2 regions of the Rhodoferax sp. PAMC 29310 genome follow, and region 1 is predicted to be linked to the other one. Evidence: predicted binding sites of a transcription regulator. Region 1 holds the regulator's gene; the other holds the start of a gene.

Region 1 (11,426 bases):
GGAGGTGTGGATTGACAGTAGCAAGGGCTTGGATGTCCCGCCGGGAGCCAATGCAGTTCTTACCGCGCAGTCTGACGCGCAAGTAGACAGTGAGTTGCTGCAGGCGGCGACCCCAGTTGCCAACGATCTGCCGAAGACGAGGGAAATTGCGCGAGTACCCGCTACCCAGGAGATGGCCAGAGCGGCCAAAACTTGCGAACGCGCCAAGCATGCGGTGGTGTCAATGTTTGAGGAAGCGCGGATGGGGAAAAGCGTTGACGTAGGGGGCGCTGGCCAACTGGTTGACGAAATCTCGGACTCTGTTGCCCGGAATCCGGGGGCGCTAATTAGTCTTGCTCGACTCAAAACTGTGGATGATTACACCTATCTTCATTCGGTTGCAGTTTGCGCGATGATGGTGGCTTTGGCAAAACAGTTAGGCATGAGTGAGTCAGACATACGACTCGCAGGGCTGGCCGGTTTGATGCATGATTTGGGCAAGGCTGTGATGCCCATGGCTGTGTTGAACAAGCCGGGCAAGCTCACCGATGCAGAGTTCAAGATCATCAAAAGCCATCCGGTGGAGGGCCACAAGTTGTTGTTGACGGGCGATAGCGTCGATGAGATTGTGCTGGATGTCTGTCTGCACCATCACGAAAAAATGGACGGTTCAGGATACCCTCGTGGTCTTTCCGGAGACAAGATCAGCATATTCGCCAAGATGGGGGCGGTGTGCGATGTCTACGATGCCATCACCTCAAATCGTCCCTACAAATCGGGCTGGGACCCGGCTGAGTCTGTGCGGAAAATGGCTGAGTGGGCCAATGGCCATTTTGACCCAGTGGTGTTTCAAGCATTTGTTAAAACGATGGGAATTTATCCAGTGGGGTCGCTGGTGCGCTTGACCTCTGGTCGAATTGGAGTGGTGATTGAGCAAACGGGAAAGTCTCTGACGATGCCCAGTGTGAAGGTTTTCTTTTCAACCAAATCCAATATGAGGATCGCTCCGCATATCGTTGATCTTTCCCACCCTAGCTGCAATGAAAAAATTCAAGGAAGAGAAGACCCGGCTGTGTGGCGATTCCCTGATCTCAATGAATTGTGGTCCGAGATTCCGGGCGCTTAGAGATCCAATCTCTTAACGCCATGCCACGCGGAAAAAATTTAACAGCAACAGACTGAATGTCTTGATACTCAATCGACCCCAGGAGCAGGGGCCGATTAGACTTGTTAACAGCCTCGTGTCACCGGCATCTCCACCGGTTTGGCATTGAGTGTGTATTTTCCCAACTCTTGTTTTGCAATGGCGTTGCGGTGGACCTCGTCCGGACCGTCCGCGAAGCGCAAGGTGCGGGCATTGGCGTAGCTATAGGCCAATGGAAAGTCGTCACACATCCCCGCGCCGCCATGGACTTGCATTGCCCAGTCGATGACTTGGCAGGCCATGCTCGGCGCAACGACCTTGATCATGGCGATCTCGTTTTTGGCGAATTTGTTCCCGGCGACATCCATCATCCAGGCGGCCTTCAGCGTCAACAAGCGGGCCATATCAATTTTGCAGCGTGCTTCCGCAATGCGTTCCTGCGTCACCGTTTGCGCAGCAACGCTTTTACCAAAGGCAATTCTGACTGAGGCTCGTTTGCACATGAGCTCCAATGCTCGTTCAGCCAGACCAATCAGACGCATGCAATGGTGGATGCGACCTGGGCCAAGGCGCCCTTGGGCGATTTCGAATCCTCGACCTTCACCCAGCAGAATATTGTCCACTGGCACTCGCACGTCTTCAAACAGGACCTCCATGTGGCCGTGCGGTGCATCGTCGTAGCCCATGACATTGAGTGGCCGCACAACAGTGATACCAGTGGTGTCTGCGGGCACAAGCACCATGCTTTGCTGGGAGTGGCGTGCTGCTTCTGGATCAGTCTTTCCCATGGTGATGTAGACAGAACAACGGGGGTCGCCAGCGCCGGAAGTCCACCACTTGCGACCATTAATAACGTAGTTGTCACCGTCACGCTCAATCCTGGTTTCGATGTTGGTGGCGTCACTGGAGGCCACATCGGGTTCAGTCATCGCAAACGCTGAGCGAATTTTTCCCTCAAGCAAAGGTTTGAGCCAGCGTGCCTTGTTTTCAGCCGAACCGTAACGTGCAATAGTTTCCATATTGCCGGTATCTGGTGCTGAGCAATTGAATACTTCGCTGGACCACATCACGCGCCCCATGATTTCCGCCAACGGGGCATATTCCTGGTTGGTCAATCCTGCTCCTGCATAGCCGGACGCGGCAGCACTATCCACTGGCAGAAACAGGTTCCAAAGGCCTGCGGCTTGTGACTTTGGCTTGAGATTCTCAATGGTCTGCAGTGGCGTCCAACGCTTTCCGGCAGCGGTATTGGCTGAAATCTCGGATTGGTAAGTGCTCTCGTTTGGATAGATATGTTCATCCATGAACGCCTGCAAACGCGCTTGGAGTTCCTTGGTCTTGGGGGAGTAGTCAAAATCCATGAGTGTGCTTTCGATGAAGGTGGGGTTGAGGGGAGTCGCCCGCCAGATTGGTCAGGCGACTTGAGTCAGGTTCCGGATTGCCGGGCAAATTTCCAGGCCATTTGAGCCAGTGGCCTGGCGCCGGCTGCTGAACTGACGGCTTGTGCGCTGGCGGCCGTTCCCGCTTCAACGCGTTTTGCGATTCCTTGCAAGATGGCGGCTATGCGAAACAAGTTGTATGCCATGTAGAAATTCCAGTCGGCCTTGAGTTGCTCTGGCTTGACCAATCGGGTTCTTTCACAATACAGGCGGATATATTCTTCTTCGGTTGGAATGCCCATGCTGCTGACATCCAGGCCCCCGATGCCCCGAAATGCGCCAGGTGGAATGTGCCAAGCCATGCAGTGGTAGCTGAAATCTGCCAACGGATGGCCCAATGTCGATAGCTCCCAGTCCAGCACCGCGATGATTCTGGGTTCAGAGGGGTGAAACATGAGGTTGTCCAGGCGGTAGTCCCCATGAACGACGCTGATCATTTGCTCTGAGCGCGCCATGGCCGGAATATTTTTGGGGAGCCACTCCATGAGTTGCTCCATTTCCGCAATGGGTTGACTCATCGGGCCAGTGCCATCGGCCGACGCGAGGTATTGCTTGCTCCACCGAGCGATCTGGCGTTCGAAATAGTTGCCTGCTTTGCCATAAGTGGCTAATCCGCGTCCTACATAGTCCACAGAATGAAGTGCGGAGATAACCCGATTCATTTCAAGATAAATTGCGCCGCGCTCTGAGTTGCTCATTCCCGGCAAGGTTTGATCCCACAGAATCCGGCCTTCCATGAACTCCATGATGTAGAAGGCGCGCCCGATGATTGACTCGTCTTCACACAGACACAGCATTTGAGGCACGGGAACCTCCGTGCCCTTGAGTCCACTCATGACCGCAAACTCACGTTCAATCGCATGAGCCGACGGCAGTAGTTTTGCAACTGGGCCGGGTTTGGCTCGCATGACATAGGTTTTGGTCGGCGTCGTCAGCTTGTAGGTTGGGTTGGATTGACCACCTTTGAACGACTCCACGGCAAGGGGGGCCTCAAAGCCTGGCAGATTGGTCTTTAGCCAAGAGGTGAGGGCGTCTATGTCGAACGCTTGTTTTTCGGACACCGCCCGTGTGCCAGTGAAGTGGTCAAAATCGCTCATGGTTCTCCATTAAGGGAAGTGTGGGGTTAGCAGTTGTCGGCTTCGGTGATGCGCAAAAGCGCGTCTCGGTCGCAAATAACGAGGCCGCCCGGCTCAATACGTATCACCTCGTCACGCTCCATGGATTTGAGCTCCTGGTTCACACGCTGGCGAGAGGCGCCGAGCAACTGTGCCAGTTCCTCTTGCGCCAATTGCAGTCCAATCCGAAGTTCGGCCGCATTGCTGAGTGATGGCACGCCATAACTCCGCGCCAGGTGCAATAACTGCTTGGCTAGCCTGGCCCGTAAAGGCAAGGTGTTGAGGTCTTCTACCAAGCCAAATAGTTGACGAATTCGCCGCGCATGCAGGCGCAAAAGTGCTTCGTACAGCTCGACATGGAGAGCCAGAATTTTTTTGAAATCCGCTCTCGCAACGCACAAAATCGTCGTCTCGCCGTGAGCGCAAGCGTCGTGGGTTCGTCGGTCGCCATCGAAGATGGCCACATCGCCAAACCAGATGCCCGGTTCTACATAGGTCAGGGTAATTTGCTTGCCAGTAATCGAGGTTGAACTCACCCTGACTGCACCTCGCGCGCAGGCGATCCACTCCTCGGGGGACTCCCCTCTGGCGGCAATCAATTCGCCGTCTTTGAAGCGTTTTACATAAGCACATCGAAGTATGTCGTGTCGGAGTGAGGGTGATAAAGTTGAAAACCAACGCCCGGCGTTGATTGACTCGCGTTCTTCAATAGTAAGAATTGGATCGTCCATGGCCTGTCTTTTCGGTGACTGATAACCAGACCATTGTCACGCGCGAGACGATCTTGACGTATCAGGGTTGTCACCTGAGTGTCTGCACAGGCACAACAGGGGCGCAACTGGCCCGCTGACGGACAGCCCTCTGTGAGACTGGCGCCAGAGGTATCGCTGGCTGATGCAAGGGAGGTGCCGGCCCTTGAAGTGCGCCTTGAGCCAGTTTTGACTTGCCGCTGGGCCAGCTTGACCCAAGTCAATGTCCGTCGGACGCCCGTCGCTGGGTAGTGGGGGCGTGCTGGACCCTTTCCCGGGTCCCTAGAGGTGGCGGGACTTAGTCTTCTTGATGCAAAAGGCTCAAGCCGATCGCCCCACGGCGACGCAGCCATGGGCTGGGTCGATAGCGCGGATCACCGTAAACGGTTTGCATATTGAACAGAATCTCAAGCATGTTGGTCGGTCCATAGGCATTGCCCAACGCCAGTGGGCCGAGCGGGTAGCCAAGACCGAGTGTGACCGCAGTTTCAAGGTCCGCCGGCGTGCAGATGCCTTGCTGACAAATATCCGACCCAATGTTCACGATGCCGGCCACGACCCGTTGAGACACAAAGCCACCGCTGTCCTTGATCACACTGACCGATTTTCCGTCACGGGCCATGAGGGCATGCGCAGCATGGCGCATGTCTTGCCGTGTGGCAGGGTTGGTTGCGAGCACACGTCGTTTACTGCTCGCGTCGTCAACCATCATGTCGATGCCGATGGTGCGGGCGGGATCAAGGCGCTCGACAACCGCCACTGTTGTGATATCGAAGCCCAATGGGGCGACCAGGGTCAAAGCGAGGGTGGACGGTGACGCGCCTGTTTCAATTTTTGCACCCAAGTCCCTGAGCAATCCCAACAGTTCCACCCGGCGGGCGGCTCGCGGTGACACCCACACGGGAGGTATCTCGTCAACGTGAGGGACTGACGGCTCGGAGCTGAGTTGTGCCACTCCGGCGTCATAGGCATAAAAGCCGGCGCCTGACTTTTTGCCGAGTAAACCTCCAGCGAGCCGCTGTGCCGTGATGGCACTGGGTCGATAGCGTGGTTCTTCGAAATATTGGTGATAGATGGCCTCCATCACCGGATGCGACACGTCCAGGCCGGTCAGGTCCATCAGTTCAAAGGGCCCGAGCTTGAAGCCGATTTGATCTTTCAGGATGCGATCAACGGTGGCGAAATCGGCCACGCCTTCATTCACGATGCGCAAGGCTTCTGTTCCGTAAGCTCGACCAGCATGATTCACGATGAAGCCAGGCGTGTCCATCGCCTTGACGGGTGTGTGCCCCATTTGGCGGGCGTAATCGGCCAAGGCCGCACAAACGCTTGTGGCAGTCTTCAACCCTGCGATAACCTCCACGACCTTCATCAATGGGACGGGGTTGAAAAAATGGAATCCCGCCACCTGCTCTGGTCGTTTGAGTCCGGCGGCGATAGCGGTCACGGACAGGGATGACGTGTTGCTGGCCAGCACGGTGCCGGCTTGAACCAGTGACTCCAGTTCCGACATCAAGTGGGCCTTGACGTCCAACCGCTCCACAACAGCTTCGACAATGAGGTCGCAATGGGCTAAACCACCCAAAGATTCTGCGCACCGCAGTCGGGTCTTGAAGGACGCAAGCTGAATAGCATCCACTTTCCCTCTTTCACACATTCGCTCCCATTGCGCGTGTATGGCGACTTGAGCGGATTCAGCGGCCCCGTTTTGCATGTCAACCATCACAACATGACTGCCGGCCTGAGCGGCAATTTGAGCAATGCCACGGCCCATGGCCCCGGCGCCGACAATGCCGACCTGTTTGAAAACTGGATTCATGGGTGAGGTGTTCTCTGTATGCGTGTCGCTGGCTTGTGTCGACTTTGATTTCGCTCGGGTTCGTTAGAGGGGCCCAAGGCCATTCTTGGTTCGCCGTTAGTGGGCCTATCGGCGCACCTGCAGGGCACCAGGATTGACGATATTGGTCGGCGTACCCTTGATGAAGTTGATGACGTTGTCAAACGCGGCGCCAAAATAACGCTCATAGCTGTCTTGCTCAACGTAGCCGATGTGAGGCGTGCAAATGCAGTTTTCCAGTCTCAGCAAGGCGTGCCCCTGCAGAATTGGCTCGGTCTCAAACACGTCGACGGCCGCCATGCCTGGGCGACCGCGGTTCAGTGAACTGATCAAAGCGTCGGATTCAACCAGTTCGGCCCGTGAGGTGTTGACCAAAAGGGATGTCGGCTTCATGCGGGCCAAGTCGTCGGCACGAACGATGCCCTGGGTTTCTTCATTCAAGCGGAGGTGCAGGGTGATGACATCGCACTGTTCAAAGAACTCTTCGCGGCCAATGGCCGTGTCGTAACCGTCGAGAATGGCACGCTCCCTAGAGGGGGGGCGGCCCCAAATCACCACGCTCATGCCGAAGGCCTTGCCATACTGCGCCACCAGTTGGCCAATTTTTCCATAGCCCCAGATACCAAGTGTCTTTCCGCGCAGGAGAGTTCCCAGACCGAAATTGGCCGGCATTGAGCTCGTTTTCAATCCGGATTGTTGCCACGCCCCATGTTTCAAGTTCCCGATGTACTGGGGTAATCTGCGAGCCGCGGCCATGATGAGTGCCCATGTGAGCTCGGCGGTTGCAAATGGGGAGCCTACGCCGTCGGCGACAGCGATCCCTCGCTCTGTGCAAGCGGCCACATCCACATGTGGCCCGATTCGGCCGGTTTGAACAATGAGTTTCAGCTTGGGGAGCTTATCAATCAGTGACCGAGTCAGTTGCGTGCGGTCTCGATTGAGAATCACAATGTCGGCGTCTTTGAGTCGGACCGACAACTGTCCCAGTCCTTTGACGGTGTTGGTGTAGACCTTGGCTTGGTAGGGCTCAAGTCGGCTGGCGCACTCCAGTTTTCGGACGGCGTCTTGGTAATCGTCAAGAATCACTATATTCATAGCGTGACATTGTGCCTCGGCAATGAACTTGTTCGTCAGTCAGAGCCCAGAATTGGCGCCAGCAGTCAAGTGGCCGGGCCTGCTGACGTCGCTCTCAATGCAAGGTTTGCTCGCGTGCGACCAGGCGATCAAGTTCGGCGCAGACGTCGGCCATGCGACCGGATATCACCATGCGACCGACATTGGCAGGGCCGCTATCGTGGTCGAGGACACGAATAATTCGCAGCGGGCGGACCACAGCCCGAGTTGGGCGCGCCACGCATTGACGAGGTGCCTCGAGTCCTTGGACGGAAAACCCCAATCCAATTTCGTCGACAGTTGCAGCACGTGGAAGCGCTGCAGGCATTAGCCAGCGCCAAAACCCTTGAAGGGGTGCCAGCAAACTGGGGGAGTCGTTGTGTAGTTTTTTCATGGTGAATCTTTCAGCGGGCCGTTTACATCAGCATGGTGTTGCGAATCAAGCCGACCGCCAAGCCCTCAATCTCAAAGGCCTCGCCGGGTTCGACCACGATGGTTTGGTAGTCCGGGTTTTCTGCGTGCAACTCGATCAGATGCTTGTTCCGGCGAAAACGCTTGACGGTGACGTCGTCGCCCAGGCGAGCAACGACAATTTGACCGTTTTTAGCTTCTTTGCTGGCTTGCACCGCCAGCAAGTCGCCGTCCATGATGCCCGCGTCTCGCATGGACATGCCGCGCACTTTGAGCAGGTAGTCCGGCTTGTGCTGAAACAGGCTGTCTTCCAGGTAGTAGGTTTTGTCGACGTGTTCTTGGGCGAGAATGGGGGAACCAGCGGAAACCCGGCCAATCAGTGGCAGCATTAATTGGGCCATGCCCGGCAACGAGAGGGTGAGGTTTTTGCTACGCGACTCATTGAGAGAGCGAAGCGCTTCACTTTTCAAACGAATGCCGCGTGAGGTTCCGCTGAGCAGTTCGATCACGCCTTTGCGTGCCAATGCTTGCAGGTGCTCTTCGGCCGCATTGGCAGACTTGAAGCCAAGTTCATTGGCAATCTCGGCGCGAGTAGGAGGGGCACCAGTGCGCGTGATGGCGCTTTTGATGAGATCCAGGATTTGTTGCTGGCGGGCGGTGAGTTTGGGGCTTTCAAGCATGGCGACTCCTTTGATATGCGGTGGTCTTGCTGTGGGTTTATACACACTGTGTTGATATCCAGTAGCTGTATTTTTAATCAGTTTTCGAAAGTTCGCAAGTGACTATTTCTTCTCATGCTCAAAAAGTTGTGGTTTTAGGCACAGGTGGCACTATTGCCGGTACCGCCAGTTCGGCCGCTGACAACGTTGGCTACACGGCGGCACAGGTCGGTGTTGAGCAGTTGTTGTTGGCCGTGCCAGGGCTGGACCGGGTTCTGGCGGGCCGAAGCCTGGTGGTCGAGCAGGTGGCTCAAATCGACAGCAAGGACATGAGTTTTGAGGTCTGGCGACAGTTGCTGGCGCGTGTAACCCACCATCTGGCTCAACCTGATGTGGTGGGGGTGGTGATCACTCATGGCACGGACACGTTGGAGGAAACAGCCTATTTCCTGCACAGCGCGCTATCTAGTGCCTACCTTCAGGGCAAACCGGTGGTGCTGACCTGCGCGATGCGACCAGCATCCGCCCTGACCCCGGACGGACCCCAGAACGTGATGGATGCTGTAGCGGTGGCATGCACGCCCGGAGCCACGGGGGTGGTGGCGGTTTGCGCCGGTGTGGTGCATGGTGCTCTGGACGTGCAAAAGGTCCACACATATCGGGTCGATGCATTTGACTCAGGAGATTCTGGTCCCGTGGGCTATATCGAGGAGGGTTTGATCCGTTTGGTAAGAAATTGGCCTCTGGCCTCCGTCGAAACTACGCAAGGGGCTATCAAAAACGGAGTTTCCAATCTGATTTGGCCCAGAGTTGAGATTGTGATGAACTATGCCGGAGCCAGCGGAGCTGTAGTGGATGCCCTGGTATCAACCGAGCACTCGGGTCTAGGTGTTCTGCGTGGGTTAGTGGTGGCAGGAACCGGAAATGGCACCTTGCACCAAGATCTGGAGACCGCGTTGGTGCGGGCGCAGCGTGCTGGGGTGTCGGTGGTGCGGGCCAGTCGATGTACGCGGGGCCGGGTGTTGCCGACATCGGCCAGCCAGTTTGAGGACTCCAAAGGCTTGTCGCCTGTGAAAGCCCGGGTGGCGCTGATGCTGGCCTTGATGGGTTGAGCCCGCCCGGGGCTCAACAGGGTTTACTTGGACAGTGCCTCGAAGGCCCGGGCCGTGATCTCATCCACGGTGCCGGTGCCGCTGATGGCGCGGTACTTGGGGGCTTTGGCTGGCTCAGCTTTGGCCCATTGAGAGTAGTAGTCCACCAAGGGACGCGTCTGGGCGCTGTACACATCCAGGCGCTTTTTGACGGTTTCTTCCTTGTCGTCTTCCCGCTGGATCAGAGGCTCACCCGTGATGTCGTCAACGCCTTCCACTTTAGGTGGGTTGAATTTGACGTGGTAGGTGCGACCTGAGGCCGAGTGGGAGCGACGCCCGCTCATGCGCTCGATGATGGCGTCAAACGGCACATCAATTTCCAGCACGAAATCCAGACTTACGCCGGCTGCCTTCATGGCGTCCGCCTGGGGCAGGGTGCGCGGGAATCCGTCAAACAGGAATCCGTCCGCGCAGTCGGCCTGCGCAATACGCTCCTTGACCAGGTTAATTATCAATTCATCGCTGACCAACCCGCCAGTGTCCATGATTTTTTTGGCTTCGATGCCCAGTGGCGCGCCCGCTTTCACCGCCGCACGCAACATGTCACCTGTTGAGATCTGCGGAATGCCGTATTTTTGGCAGATGAAGGTGGCCTGCGTGCCTTTGCCGGCGCCAGGGGCGCCCAATAGGATCAATTTCATGTGTGTCCTCGGGAGATTATTGAAAATTGGGCCGCAAGTGGGGCGTGTTTGGCAGGCCCGCAACGATGCGTCGTTTCCGCGAAGAATAGCATGTGTCAGCTTCTAGCCAGCTTACATGCCCTGTCTTTTATGGTAGGAAAAGCAGACGTACTCGCTCAAGGTCTTCCGGGGTGTCTACGCCGGGGCCTGGCGCCTGACTGGCGGTGTGCACCGCGATGCGGTGGCCATGCCACATGGCGCGCAGTTGCTCCAGTGATTCAGAGACTTCGTGCGGTGCTTGGGGCAATTGGGGAAATTGACGCAAAAAGCCGACGCGGTACCCGTAAATACCAATGTGCCGCAGCGGAGGTGGTTTGGGCAAGGTGTTCGCCCGGTCGCGCTCAAACGGGATCATGGCGCGACTGAAATAGAGCGCGATGCCTTGGGCGTCGAGCACCACTTTGACCACGTTTGGATTGGCGTAATCGGCGTAACTGTCGATGGCGTGGGCCGCCGTGCTCATGCTGGCGCCAGGGGTTTGGGCCAATAATTCGGCCACCGCGAGCACCAGCTCAGGATCGATCAAGGGCTCATCGCCTTGCACGTTCACCACGATATCGTCGTCGTCCAGGCCGAGCAACTGGCAGGCCTCGGCCAGACGGTCACTGCCGGATGGGTGATCCGACCGGGTCAATACAGCAGCTACCCCGTAGTCGCCACAGGCATGGATGATTCCCAGGCTATCGGCCGCCACCACGACGCGAACTGTCTTGGCTTGAATGTTCAAGCCCTGCACACGCTGCGCTACGCGCACCACCATGGGCACACCCGCGATGTCGGCAAGCGGCTTGTTGGGCAGGCGGGTGGAGGCCAGGCGTGCCGGAATCAGAATGACGATGCTCAAAGTCCGAGTTCCTCGTCGCTGAGGGTGCGGGCTTCGTTTTCCAGCAGCACAGGAATCCCGTCGCGCACCGGGTAGGCGAGGCGGGCGCTGCGGGAGATCAACTCCTGCTTTGCGCGGTCAAAAGTGAGTGGCCCTTTGGTAACGGGGCAGACCAGTAGTTCAAGTAGGCGTGTATCCATGGCGCAATGATAGCGGTGGGTTCAGAGGGGCGGAAGAAGACCGGACAGGCGGGCATCGAGCTGGCACAGCAACTCGGGTTGCAGCGTCAGCACCAGTGGAACAGCCAGCGCGTCGGGTTGGTGTTG
Region 2 (11,426 bases), 1.7 Mb from region 1:
CCAATTTGAGCGATTCCAGTTCCAGTTGCCGGGCAACCGGTTTGACGCTTACGACGGCGAAAACCGCGGCGGTTTCGACGACGCGGCCAACACGCTGGAATTGGCCCGTTTGCTGGAGTCCCATGACGCCGTGGTCTGGCTTCAATCCAAACCCACCGAACTCCAGCCGCCTTGCCTGCCTGGCTGCACTGTTCTCGGCAGCCGCTGGGAAGTCAAAGGACGCCATCAAAGCGGCGAAATCACGCTCGCCAACGTTTGGTACCCACAACAATGGCTATTCAGACCCGAATGGCTGGTGAGCCGCGCTGGCGCCACGCCCGCAGCACGTTGACCAACAACACGATTTGAAGCCCCACCCAAAGCCACGGGTCCAGTAACGCGTCCCACACGTTACCGCTCGGCCAACGGGTTCCTACGAAGATGATCAAAGCCATGACTGGTACGCCAAACACAAGGTGGCTGGTGCGGCCTTTGTGTGCCCCACCCCACAAACCCCAGCAGATCGCCAGCGTCAAGGTGAGACCGGAGACCGTGGCCGGACTGAATCCCCAGGCATAGACAGACAAGGGCCACCAAGCCAGGGTGTCCAGCAGCAGTACCCAACCCAAACCGGCCCCCGCCGCACAAGCGGCAAGCCCGGAAACGCTCCACCCGTGCGACCCGTTCGACGAACGACTCCGCGCGACAATCGACAAACCCCAAACCGCTAGCAAAACCGACGTCACACTGGGCGTCTGAAACGCCAGACCAAACCAGTAAGCGGGCGAAGAAGGGCCCGAAATCAAGGTCAGCAGACCAACCACCCCCACAATGCCCCAGCGGATGGGCGACGGCCAGCGCCCAGTCAGCGCCGAAGCGCCCCACGCCAGCACCAGCGCCCAAGCCACGTAAAGGCCTAGGTACTGCGCAAATGCGGTGGGCAGAACCGCTTGCTGAGTTGAGAAAAAGGAGGCAACTAACGAATCAAAATTCATGCACAAAACCGCTTAAGGTGAAGTCTTTGGCTTGGCAAAGCGTTGCCAGGCAATCTGCTGGCGCCGGTCGGTGTAGCTGGTCCAGAGATGACCCTCCGCCCAAGTGACAGCGGGGTACGAAAATTCAGCCGGCGTCTCACCATGTGCCAGACGTTGCATCAGCGTCCAGCTCACCCCACTGGATGACCGACTGAGGTCCAGTGTTGTGCGGGAATGCGGCGACGAGTTGTGCGCCAGAAACATCTGCCCCGGCGCCACGGCCAGCCCAGCCACAGAGGCATCAGGATTGTCAAGATGCAGATCCGGTAAATCCACCCAAGAGCGCCCGCCGTCCCGCGTTTCAACGGCTGTCACCTTGCCATTGGGCCGCTGGTCGCGCATCAGGGCCAACCAGTGCACATCGCTCATGGGCAACAGGGTGGGTTGCAAGACATGGGTACGACGTGACATGCGAACCATGCCCTGAAAGTCGCCACTGGCGTCAAAGCGCAAGGCCACCGGGTATTTAATGCCCAACTCAAAATGTACCGGCAGCACCATGCCGCCGTCCTGCAAAGCCATCGGCGCGGCACGAACCAAAAAGCTGGTATTCCATAGCCAAGACAAAGGCAGCGGACGCAGAACTTCAAACGCCTTGATATCCAAGTCAGACAAAGGGTCACGCTGGCGCAGATGCACAATGCGCGCCGCCGCCCAGCCCCCCAGCCCGGTCGCAACCACAAACAAATGAATCCGCCCTTGCGCGTCCGCCCAAACCACAGGATTGCCCAGACGTCGCACTCCAAAGCCGAGTTGGGCTGCCATGTCATCCCGGTTCACGACGAAAGTGGCTTCACTCCATTGCCGGGTCGCGCGATCAAATTGGGAGGCTACGATCTGAACATCGGGCGCACTTTCACGGGCACCTGCAAACCAGAAGGCGCTAAGTACAGATGAGCTTCCCTTGGGCATGGCCACCAGGCTGCTGGCATGCGCAGCCGGCGTGTTGGCGGGCATGGGAATCAAGCCCTGACCATCGTTGACCCAGGCCTTGGTGTCTGACATCTCTTGGGGAACGACCCAGGCGGCCCGCGCCTCGGAAGGAGGCTGATCCCGCTGACTTACATCCCAGACGACCAGTACCAAACAGACCACCAGTCCCACCACCCAACGCTCAAAAACAGAGCGATGGATCGCGGCATCAACAGCATCAAACATGGATTCTTTTCATGGGGGTCGTACACGGCGGCGTCAACATGGCAGTCATAGATGGTCTTTTAAGTGACCGGGATCATAGGTGGTTTGGCGGGGCTCGCCTTTGAAGGCTGGCCGACGGGTGCGCAAGCAGTCGGCCAAGCTGGCGTGGGACCGGTTTCAAGGCTGCGAGATAATCCAGCGCTCTATTGGAAGGCCCATGGAGCGGTCAAGCCCACGTCGGGACACTATTGCCAAGCTCACTTACATGCACCGCACCATCTTTTCCACCCCCATCGTCAACACCGTCTTGCGCGCGCTTTCCATCGGAATTCTGAAACTCGCTGGCTGGAAGGTGGAAGGCCGCTTGCCGCCGGGTGCGGAGAAAAGCGTGTTCATTGCTGCGCCCCACACCAGCAACTGGGACCTGCCCTACACCCTGATGGTCGCTTTTGTATTGCGGCTCGATCTGTACTGGATGGGAAAAGAGGATTTATTCAAGCCCCCGTTTCGGGGTCTGATGATGTGGCTAGGTGGCTTGCCCGTGCACAGAGAGAAGTCGAATAACCTGGTCGCAGCGTCTGTGGCGGCCATCAAGGCCGCGTCCGGCCGGCTGCAACTCACCGTGGCGCCCGAGGGCAGCCGCAGCAAAGCCCACTGCTGGAAAACCGGCTTCTATCACATTGCGGTCGGCGCCCAAGTCCCCATCGTGATGGCTTTTTTGGATTACGGCCAAAAGCGAGGCGGCTTGGGCCCGGTCTTTCAGCCCACTGGCGACATTGACGCTGACATGATCACCATCAAGGCCTTTTACGCGCCCTTCAAAGGCAAGAACGCGGATCAATTTCACGCAGACTAGACAAGCCACTGCCGACACCCACAAAAGCATGAATGCCATTCGCATAGGCGCCAAAAATGGAGCCACTGACTCCACCGCCAACGTTGCTACGACCCGAGGTCATCAGCAAATAGCTGATCGTGCTGCTATTGATGGACTGATTCAACCAAAGAATTTCGTGAATTCACCAAGATCGATTGACTGACTGACTACACCGAGCGCCTTCAATGTTGACTTAGCGGAGGCTGAGTTGGCAGAGCCATCTTGGGCGTCAACGGCTGTTGAAATCAGGCCAGTTGATGGACTTGCCCATGAATCCAACGCAGGAAAACCCGTCCATGACCTCGGAGCCCGCCGCCAAGGATGTTAGGTGTCGAAAATCATTACAAGTGACGACTGCTTTAGGTCACGGTAGATGGCTTCTTTGTAACAAAGTTCTTTAAATTCAATCACTTGAAAAGGAATGAATAACATGGCATGGATCCTGCTAAGAAGCGATAGCTTGACCGTCTAAGTTAATAACGTAAGAGGAGATGTCATGAAAAAGTTATTCAAAGCTATTGCCGTTGCTGCATTGGTTGGTGCGGCTTACCTGCCTTCCGCCCATGCAGTTCCGGTAGGGTTGGAATTGGTGTTGTTAGTTGACGTTTCGGGGTCGGTCGACAGCACGGAGTTCGGTTTGCAAAAAACTGGCTACGTCAATGCGTTCAACAGCGCAGCAGTTCAAAATGCAATCTTGGGCAGCCAGCTTGGCGCGATTGCTGTGACCTTTGTCGAGTGGTCAGGCAACAATCAGCAGTCGCAGCGTGTTGGCTGGAGCATGATCAACAGTGTAGCCAGCGCCCAATCGTTCGCCACCGCGATCAATAATTCGACTCGCGCCTTCACGGGTAGGACAGCGATTCAGGACGCGATGATTTTCGGTTCCGGCCTGTTCGGCAACAATGGCTACGAAGGTTTGCGGCTGGTGATGGACGTTTCCGGTGATGGCGCAGACAACGACACGAGCGGCTGCAATACTATTGCCAATGCGAGGTGTGGGCGCGATATTGCACTGGCTGCGGGCGTAAATGCCATCAACGGATTGCCCATTTTGGGTGAGAGCGGGCTGCTTTCGTACTACCAGTCCAATGTTCAAGGCGGAGCAGGGGCGTTTACCCTAGCTGCAAACAGTTTTTCTGATTTCAGCGCCGCTGTCGAGCGGAAACTGGTTACCGAGATCACTAACAAGACTCCGGAACCGGGCTCATTGGCACTCGTCGGCTTGGCGCTTGCCGGCCTGGTTGGCATGCGTCGGCGTCGGCGTCGGAATTCATAAGCCATTGCTGGACAACCAAGGCGAGGCCGGCACCCTTTGGGTCGCCGGCTTCGTTCGTTTACAGGCTCTCATTCATGTTGACGACTTTGGAAAATCAGAGTCATACAGCGGTCTCTCTCCTGAGCTTACTCACCAAAAAAATTTTATTCTTTTGTAATGTATTTCGACACCGCCGTTATTCTGAGAGATTGAAAGTGCGCTCAATGAAACTCCCTGCTCTGCGTTGCCAAGCCGCCTAACAAAGGGGTCAGGTCTTTCAGGTGGCCGGCGATCAGGTGGCGGACTTGGCCACCGGACTCCAAGTCGCGTTGCCACACGCCGTAAACAGCCATCAGGCGGGAGCGCATCAGTTCAGGGCGCTGGCGCTCTTGCAGCGACTTCCACACAATCACGTTGATGCAGCCCGTCTCATCTTCGAGCGTCACAAAGGTCACGCCCTTGGCGGTTTGCGGGCGCTGGCGCATGACCACGATGCCGCAGGCGCGCACCAAGCGGCCATCGGGCAGGTCGTGTAACTGGGCCGCTGTCATCAGCTTCTGTTTTGATAGCTGCTCACGCAGAAGGGACAAGGGATGGGACCTTAAAGTGAGTCCTAACGAAGCATAGTCAAACAGCACCTCTTGGCCCTCGTTGGCGGGTGGCAACACCAGAAACTCTTCATCGACTGGCACGCTTTGCAGCAGCGGCGGCGGCGGCTTCAGGGCGGACGCGTCCCACACCTGCTGGCGGCGGTGGCCGGACAGCGCCGCCAGCGCATCGGCGGCGGCCAGCGCATTCAGGTCGCCCCGGTCTAACTCGGCGCGCAGGGCCAGGTCTTCGGTGCTGGTGAAAGGCGCATGGGCGCGGGCAGTGACGATGCGTTGTGCCGGATTTTTTGACAGCCCACTCACCTGCCGAAAACCCAGGCGCACCGCCCATGGAAACTGGCCTTCGTCTTCTTCCAAAGTACAGTCCCACTCGCTGCGCATCACATCCACCGCCCTTACTTTCACGCCGTGGCGTTGCGCGTCTTGCGTCAGCTGAGAGGGACTGTAAAAGCCCAGCGGCTGGCTATTGAGCAGGCCCGTAAGGAAAATGGCGGGTTCGTGGTGCTTGAGCCAGCAGCTCACGTACACCAACAGAGCAAAGCTGGCCGCGTGGCTTTCGGGAAAACCGTATTCGCCAAAGCCCTCAATCTGTTTGAATATGTTCTCGGCAAATTCTTGCGTGTAGCCCCGCTCCACCATGCCGCCCACCAGTCGGTCATAGAACTTGTGCACACCGCCCTTGCGCTTCCAGGCGGCCATGGAGCGACGCAGGCTGTCGGACTCGCCCGCGCTGAAACCCGCCGCCAGCATGGCGATCTGCATCACCTGCTCCTGAAAAATGGGCACACCCAGGGTGCGCTTCAGGGCTTCCTTCAACGCCTCGCTGGCGTAAACCACCTGGTCGGGCTGCTCTCTCGCCTTCAGATACGGGTGCACCATGCCACCCTGAATCGGGCCGGGGCGCACGATGGCAACCTGTACCACGAGGTCGTAAAAGCAGCGGGGTTTGAGGCGTGGCAGCATGCTCATCTGCGCGCGGCTCTCAATCTGAAATACCCCCACGGTGTCAGCCCGACAAATCATGTCGTAGGTGGCCGAGTCTTCCGCCGGGATGTCCTGCATTTGAAAGTCGTAGCCGCGCTGCGCACTAATGAGGTCCAGGCAGCGTCGAATGGCGCTCAGCATGCCCAGCGCCAGCACATCCACCTTGAGCAGGCCCATGGCGTCCAGATCGTCCTTGTCCCACTGGATGATGGAGCGCTCCGGCATGGCCGCGTTCTCCACCGGCACCAAGCGGGTGAGTCGGCCCTGCGTGAGCACAAAACCGCCCACGTGCTGACTCAGGTGGCGCGGAAAGCCCTGAATCTGGCGACTCAGGTTCAACCAGCGCTCAACCGCATCGGTGTCAGGCGCCGGGTAGTCAGGCCCCAGACGCACCAGTGCCGCGGTCAGCCGCTCGGCCAGCACCTCGCGGTTGTACATGCCGGGATGCTCTTTGGCCAAGGCCGTGATGAGCACCTCGTCGATGCCCATGGCCCGCCCCACGTCTCGCAAGGCACTGCGGGGCCGGTAGCTGATGACGGTGGCCGTTAGCGCGGCCCGCTCGCGCCCGTATTTGGCATAGATATACTGGATCACCTCTTCGCGCCGCTGGTGTTCAAAGTCCACATCGATGTCCGGCGGCTCGTTGCGCTCCCGGCTGATGAAGCGCTCAAAAAGCATGTTCATGCAAGAGGGGTCCACCTCGGTCACGCCCAGGCAGTAACACACGGCAGAATTCGCTGCCGAACCCCGCCCTTGGCACAAGATGTGGCGGGCACGGGCGAAGGCAACCAAGTCATGTACGGTCAAGAAATACATCTCGTACTGGAGTTCGGCAATCAGCGCCAGCTCATGCTCCAGCTGCTGCTGAACCGGGGCTGGCAAACCCTGTGGGTAGCGCTGGCTGGCGCCCTCATAAGTGAACTGGCGCAGCGTTTGAGAGGGCGTGAGGCCGGGCAGAACGGTTTCCATGGGGTACTGGTAGCGCAACTCGTCCAGGCTGAAGTGACAGCGCGATGCCACGGTCAAGGTGTTGGCCAGCCACTCGGGCGGGTAGAGCTTCGCCAGCCGCTGGCGCGAGCGCAAATGCGCTTCGGCATTAGGCTGCAAACCAAAACCGCCCTCAGCCACCGGGCGCCCCAAACGCACGGCGGTGATCACGTCTTGCAAAGGCTTGCGCGAACGCACATGCATGAGCACACCGCCGGCCACCACCATCGGCACACCAGCCAGCTCAGAGACACGGCTCAACGCGTGCTGCCATAGTGCATCGCCTGGCTGGTGCTGCAAAGTCAGCGCCAACCAAAGTTGAGTGCCAAACAGGCCTCTGGCCTTTGTGCAGAATGCGTAGAGCGCTTCAAAATGAATAGCAATCGGTGGCAACAGAATGATTTCACAACCCGCCAGCAGCGCAAAGTCACTCTTCGCGCGAGACACCGTGTAACGGCCTTTGGGTGCAGCACGGCGCGCCGCCGTGATGAACTCGCACAAATCGCCCCAACCCTTCAAGTCATGCGCCAGGGCCACCAAGCCGCCGCCCTCGTCCAGCGCAAACTCAGCCCCCAGCAACAGTTTCAAGCCGCACTTTTTGGCCTCCAGGTGCGCCCGCACCACACCGGCCACCGAACACTCGTCGGTGAGAGCCAAAGCGCGGTAACCCAGCGCATGGGCACGCGCCACCAACTCCTCGGGGTGCGACGCACCACGCTGAAAGCTGAAGTTACTCAGGCAGTGCAGTTCAGCGTAATCGGGCACGGAGTCATGCATAGTGACTTAACCTAAATACTGTTTAAAACAACAGTATAAATAGGATGCGACAACTTGCAAGTTCACCCGTTGTTAATCAGTCCAACCTTTTTATGCGCTTGATAACAAGACGTCACACGGATTAATTGCATTTGACAAAATGTATATAAAATCGTAAGGTCAACTTGTTTTGTTGCTGCAACTACCTTAATTTGCAGTCAACACAATTCATTCTGATGCCAATTCAAATCAACCTGAATTGGATATGATTTCCGATGTCATCAAACAAGGTCGATCAGGCTTGTGACATCGATGCCCGGCCATCAACGCGACCGGCTAACTAGCCACCCCTGATAAACACCGACACCACACGGCAGATGGCATGACCGGGATGGAGCGAGTCCAACTTTTTGAAATGCGCCCATGGAGGATAAAAATAAATGACTGCAAAAATAGAAATGGTTTTAGCCACGGATCTCGACGGCACCTACCTGTCACCTGATCTGAACGAAACGGCCTCTGAGCTTTACAAGATCATCAAGGACAACCGCGAAAAGGTTGTTCTCATTTACGTGACAGGGCGTGGCTTTGAGAGCATCGTCTCTCTTCTGGACGACTCCACTCTCCCCAGGCCCGACTACATCATTGCCGACGTAGGCGCTACTGTTTTGAAGCGACATGGCGACAATTACAGCTCAGTTATGCCGCTTCAAAACGAGATTGCCGACAAATGGCCTGGACGTGAGGCGGTGCTGAGCCGTACCGCCGGACTCAAAGGACTGGTTTTGCAAGAGGTGCCTCAGGAGCGCCGCTGCTCTTTTTATTACGAGAACACCGCCATCCTGCCCGGCATCAAAATCATCGCCAAAAACCTCGGCTTGGCCGTATTGACCTCGGCTAACCGTTACCTTGACTTTCTACCTCTGGGCGTCTCCAAAGGCCACAGCTTGACCCAACTGCTGCGTTCTGAAGGCTTGCCGGAAGAGAAAGTACTGGTCGCGGGCGACACCTTGAACGATCTCTCCTTGATGCAAACCGGCTACCGCGGCGTAGTGGTAGGCAATGGCGAACCGGCACTCAAAGAAGCGGTGATTCTGGAAGCAACCCCCGGCAGTGCACATGAAATTTACCAAGCTAAAGCCACTGGCCCAGCCGGCATTCTGGAAGCCATGGACTACCACGGCTTCAACAAAGGCTTCGGCGCGAGCGCCGAGCAACTGCCCGTCATTCATGGCTCAGCCGAGTTGGTCATTGTTTACCATCGCCAACCCTTTGACGAGGTCAAAACTGGCAAAAGCTACGTGCGCCAGCAGCCCAAAAGCCCAAACGGCATTCTGCCCACCCTCTTGGGCTTGTTTGCCGGTGGCAAAAAAGGCGCCTGGGTGGCTTGGTCACAGCGCGACAGCCGCAACCCTGATGACTTCGATGTCGATGTGGCGGTCGATGCCAAGAAGTACCCCAACTTGTTGGCCAGCCGCGTGGCCCTGACGGCCAACGATGTCAACATTTTCTACAAGCAGTTTTCAAAGGAAGCTTTCTGGCCGATCATCTTCTCTTTCCCTGAGCGGGCGAAATTTCAGGAAAGCCATTGGAAGCATTTTTGTGAAATCAACCGCCTGTTTGCCCAGCGCACCGCCGCCGTGGCCGCGCCGGGTGCCACGGTGTGGATTCATGACTACAACTTGTGGATGACCCCGGCCTACCTGCGCGACCTGCGTCCCGACTTGAAGATTGCATTCTTCCACCACACCGCATTCCCCAGCGCCGACATCTTCAACATCTTGCCGTGGCGCGGCTACATCGTGGCCAGCTTGCTGAAGTGCGACTACGTGGGCTTTCATATTCCACGCTATGTCGAAAACTTCATCGACGTGGTCCGCTCCAACGTTTCCACCCAGGTGCTGGAAACCGAGTTTTGTGCGCCCACCTACCTTACCCACGGCTGTGCGCTGGGCGTAGAAGAGATGGCCCGGAAAATCCAAACTCCTTATGGCATCGTCCGTGTGGGCGCTCACCCGGTCGGCATTGACAACGCCAACATCAAAGCCATTGCCGATGCGCCTGAAACCCTTAAACTGCGCGACAGTCTGCTGGCCGAGGCCCAGGGCAGAAAACTCGTGTTGTCCGTGGAGCGGCTGGACTACGTTAAGGGGCCGATCGAAAAGATGCTGGCCTACGAGAAGTTTCTGGAAACCCACCCCGAGTGGCATGACAAAGTCGTCATGCTCAACATCGTCACACCGGCGGCGCCCGGCATGGAGATTTACGCCAAAACGCGTGACAAGGTGGACCAGGTGATTGGCCGCATCAATGGCCGCTTCTCTCAGATGGGCTGGACGCCAGTGCGCTACTTTTACCGCCCCCTGCCCTTTGCCGAGTTGGTGGCTTTTTACATGGCATCAGACCTAGCCTGGATCACCCCGCTGCGCGACGGCCTGAACTTGGTGTGCAAGGAATATGTGTCTGCCAAAGCAGCTTCGAAGACCTCGGGCGTGCTGGTGCTGTCGGAGTTTGCCGGTGCCGCCGTCGAACTTAAAGGCGCCTTGCTGACCAACCCCTATGACGAAAATAGCATGATTCAAAGCCTGATTACCGGGTTGAACCTGAACGAGCGGGAAAGCCGCTTCCGCATGAACGCCCTCATCGAGCGTGTGCAGGAATACGACGTCAACGCCTGGGGCGATGACTTCTTGGCCTTCCGCCAGGACCTGGACTGACCCGCGCGAGCGCCCACTCGGGCGCCAACATCAAGGGGGTTGAAGTCACCCACAGGTTCCGCTTCGTCGCCCCGACCGGACAAGAAAGAGAAACTCGATGCCCAAGGTTTCGAGCCAGTGAGAGTCGACCGGTGCCTTGCGCTGCGCAGCCCCGAACATGCGCGCCAAAAGACTACAAAGGACGGGACGTGGCCGTTGCATACCTGTATTGGCAAGCCGCCATCAACCAACTCGGTCATGTCTTTGAGGAAACATGCCTTCATGTGACCGCGTTCCACAAAGTAACGCAAGTGGTGCTTCTGCAGATCGATTTGCTCTTTACCCTGTGCGTCAATCCCGCCCAAATGAAAGTCCACCCCTAGGTCATGGCAACAAACATACCACCAACTATGCAGCAAATCGGCGTAACGCCTAACGTCGTCAACAACAGCCACGGCATCTACTCCAGCCGGGTGTTCGTCACCTAAGTATGGAAGGCATCGCGATTCTGACCGAGGGTGTGCGCCCGTGCAGCATCGTGGCACGGGCACGCGATTTGGCTGCGGCGCATGGCCCGCGCTTCGAGCCGACAGCAGTTGTGGCCCCCGGTTGAAACCGGCGCACGCGTCGAGGAATAAAGCGCCCGCTCCGAACTCGAGCAACTCGAGCGCTTGGGCAGCGGTTTCGCTGGTCAGGACGAGGTCAAACGACTGCAGCGCATGGCGTCGGACTCCTGAAGTTTCGGCGCCGTTCCCAGCTGTGGCCACAGACGCATCTTCTGTTGTGCCGGTAATGAAATCTGGGGCGTGTCGCTGAGCTGTGCTTTTTTCCACCACTCGGAAAAACTCCGGCAGTAAGTGCTGACAGGTTCGAAAGTGCAAGACCGTAGTTGCGGGCCAACGGCGCAATGGGGATTGGCCTGCGTCAACAGCCTTAGCAGTTGGGCGAGCGGCCCGTCTGCATGTGGGTCGGACTGCCAGCGGACCGACGCCGCGTTTTGCAGCGCCTGTGCGATGTGCTGAACGCTGCCCCACCACAGCGGCAACGTCGAAGTGGTTTGCGCTGCCATTCCCCGGGTCACGAAATTCCAGCGACGCTCGCTCCTGGGACTGT

What was found. Region 1 encodes LexA, which represses DNA repair genes until DNA is damaged. Its sites were predicted from a motif close to ACTGTATNNNNATACAGT; they were not measured.
Region 2: the regulator LexA is predicted to act here: its motif matches at 7,656-7,673, upstream of J8G15_RS19795 (error-prone DNA polymerase).

Annotation. Positions count from the first base shown of each region.
Region 1 covers NZ_CP072852.1:1,407,703-1,419,128, reverse strand. Annotated here, with positions in the region: gene J8G15_RS06470 (HD-GYP domain-containing protein) at 1-1,105, shown strand, start outside; gene J8G15_RS06465 (acyl-CoA dehydrogenase family protein) at 1,210-2,484, opposite strand; gene J8G15_RS06460 (phosphotransferase) at 2,550-3,659, opposite strand; gene J8G15_RS06455 (Crp/Fnr family transcriptional regulator) at 3,686-4,408, opposite strand; gene J8G15_RS06450 (3-hydroxyacyl-CoA dehydrogenase) at 4,725-6,245, opposite strand; gene J8G15_RS06445 (D-2-hydroxyacid dehydrogenase family protein) at 6,351-7,358, opposite strand; gene J8G15_RS06440 (hypothetical protein) at 7,453-7,770, opposite strand; gene lexA (transcriptional repressor LexA) at 7,793-8,467, opposite strand; gene J8G15_RS06430 (asparaginase) at 8,572-9,558, shown strand; gene adk (adenylate kinase) at 9,582-10,238, opposite strand; gene kdsB (3-deoxy-manno-octulosonate cytidylyltransferase) at 10,366-11,121, opposite strand; gene J8G15_RS06415 (Trm112 family protein) at 11,118-11,300, opposite strand; gene lpxK (tetraacyldisaccharide 4'-kinase) at 11,322-11,426, opposite strand, start outside.
Region 2 covers NZ_CP072852.1:4,269,079-4,280,504, reverse strand. Annotated here, with positions in the region: gene J8G15_RS19820 (glycosyltransferase family 39 protein) at 1-331, shown strand, start outside; gene J8G15_RS19815 (hypothetical protein) at 279-974, opposite strand; gene J8G15_RS19810 (sialidase family protein) at 987-2,171, opposite strand; gene J8G15_RS19805 (1-acyl-sn-glycerol-3-phosphate acyltransferase) at 2,416-3,006, shown strand; gene J8G15_RS19800 (DUF1194 domain-containing protein) at 3,524-4,303, shown strand; gene J8G15_RS19795 (error-prone DNA polymerase) at 4,504-7,638, opposite strand; gene ggpS (glucosylglycerol-phosphate synthase) at 8,058-10,334, shown strand; gene J8G15_RS19785 (hypothetical protein) at 10,523-10,696, shown strand; gene J8G15_RS19780 (hypothetical protein) at 11,005-11,382, opposite strand.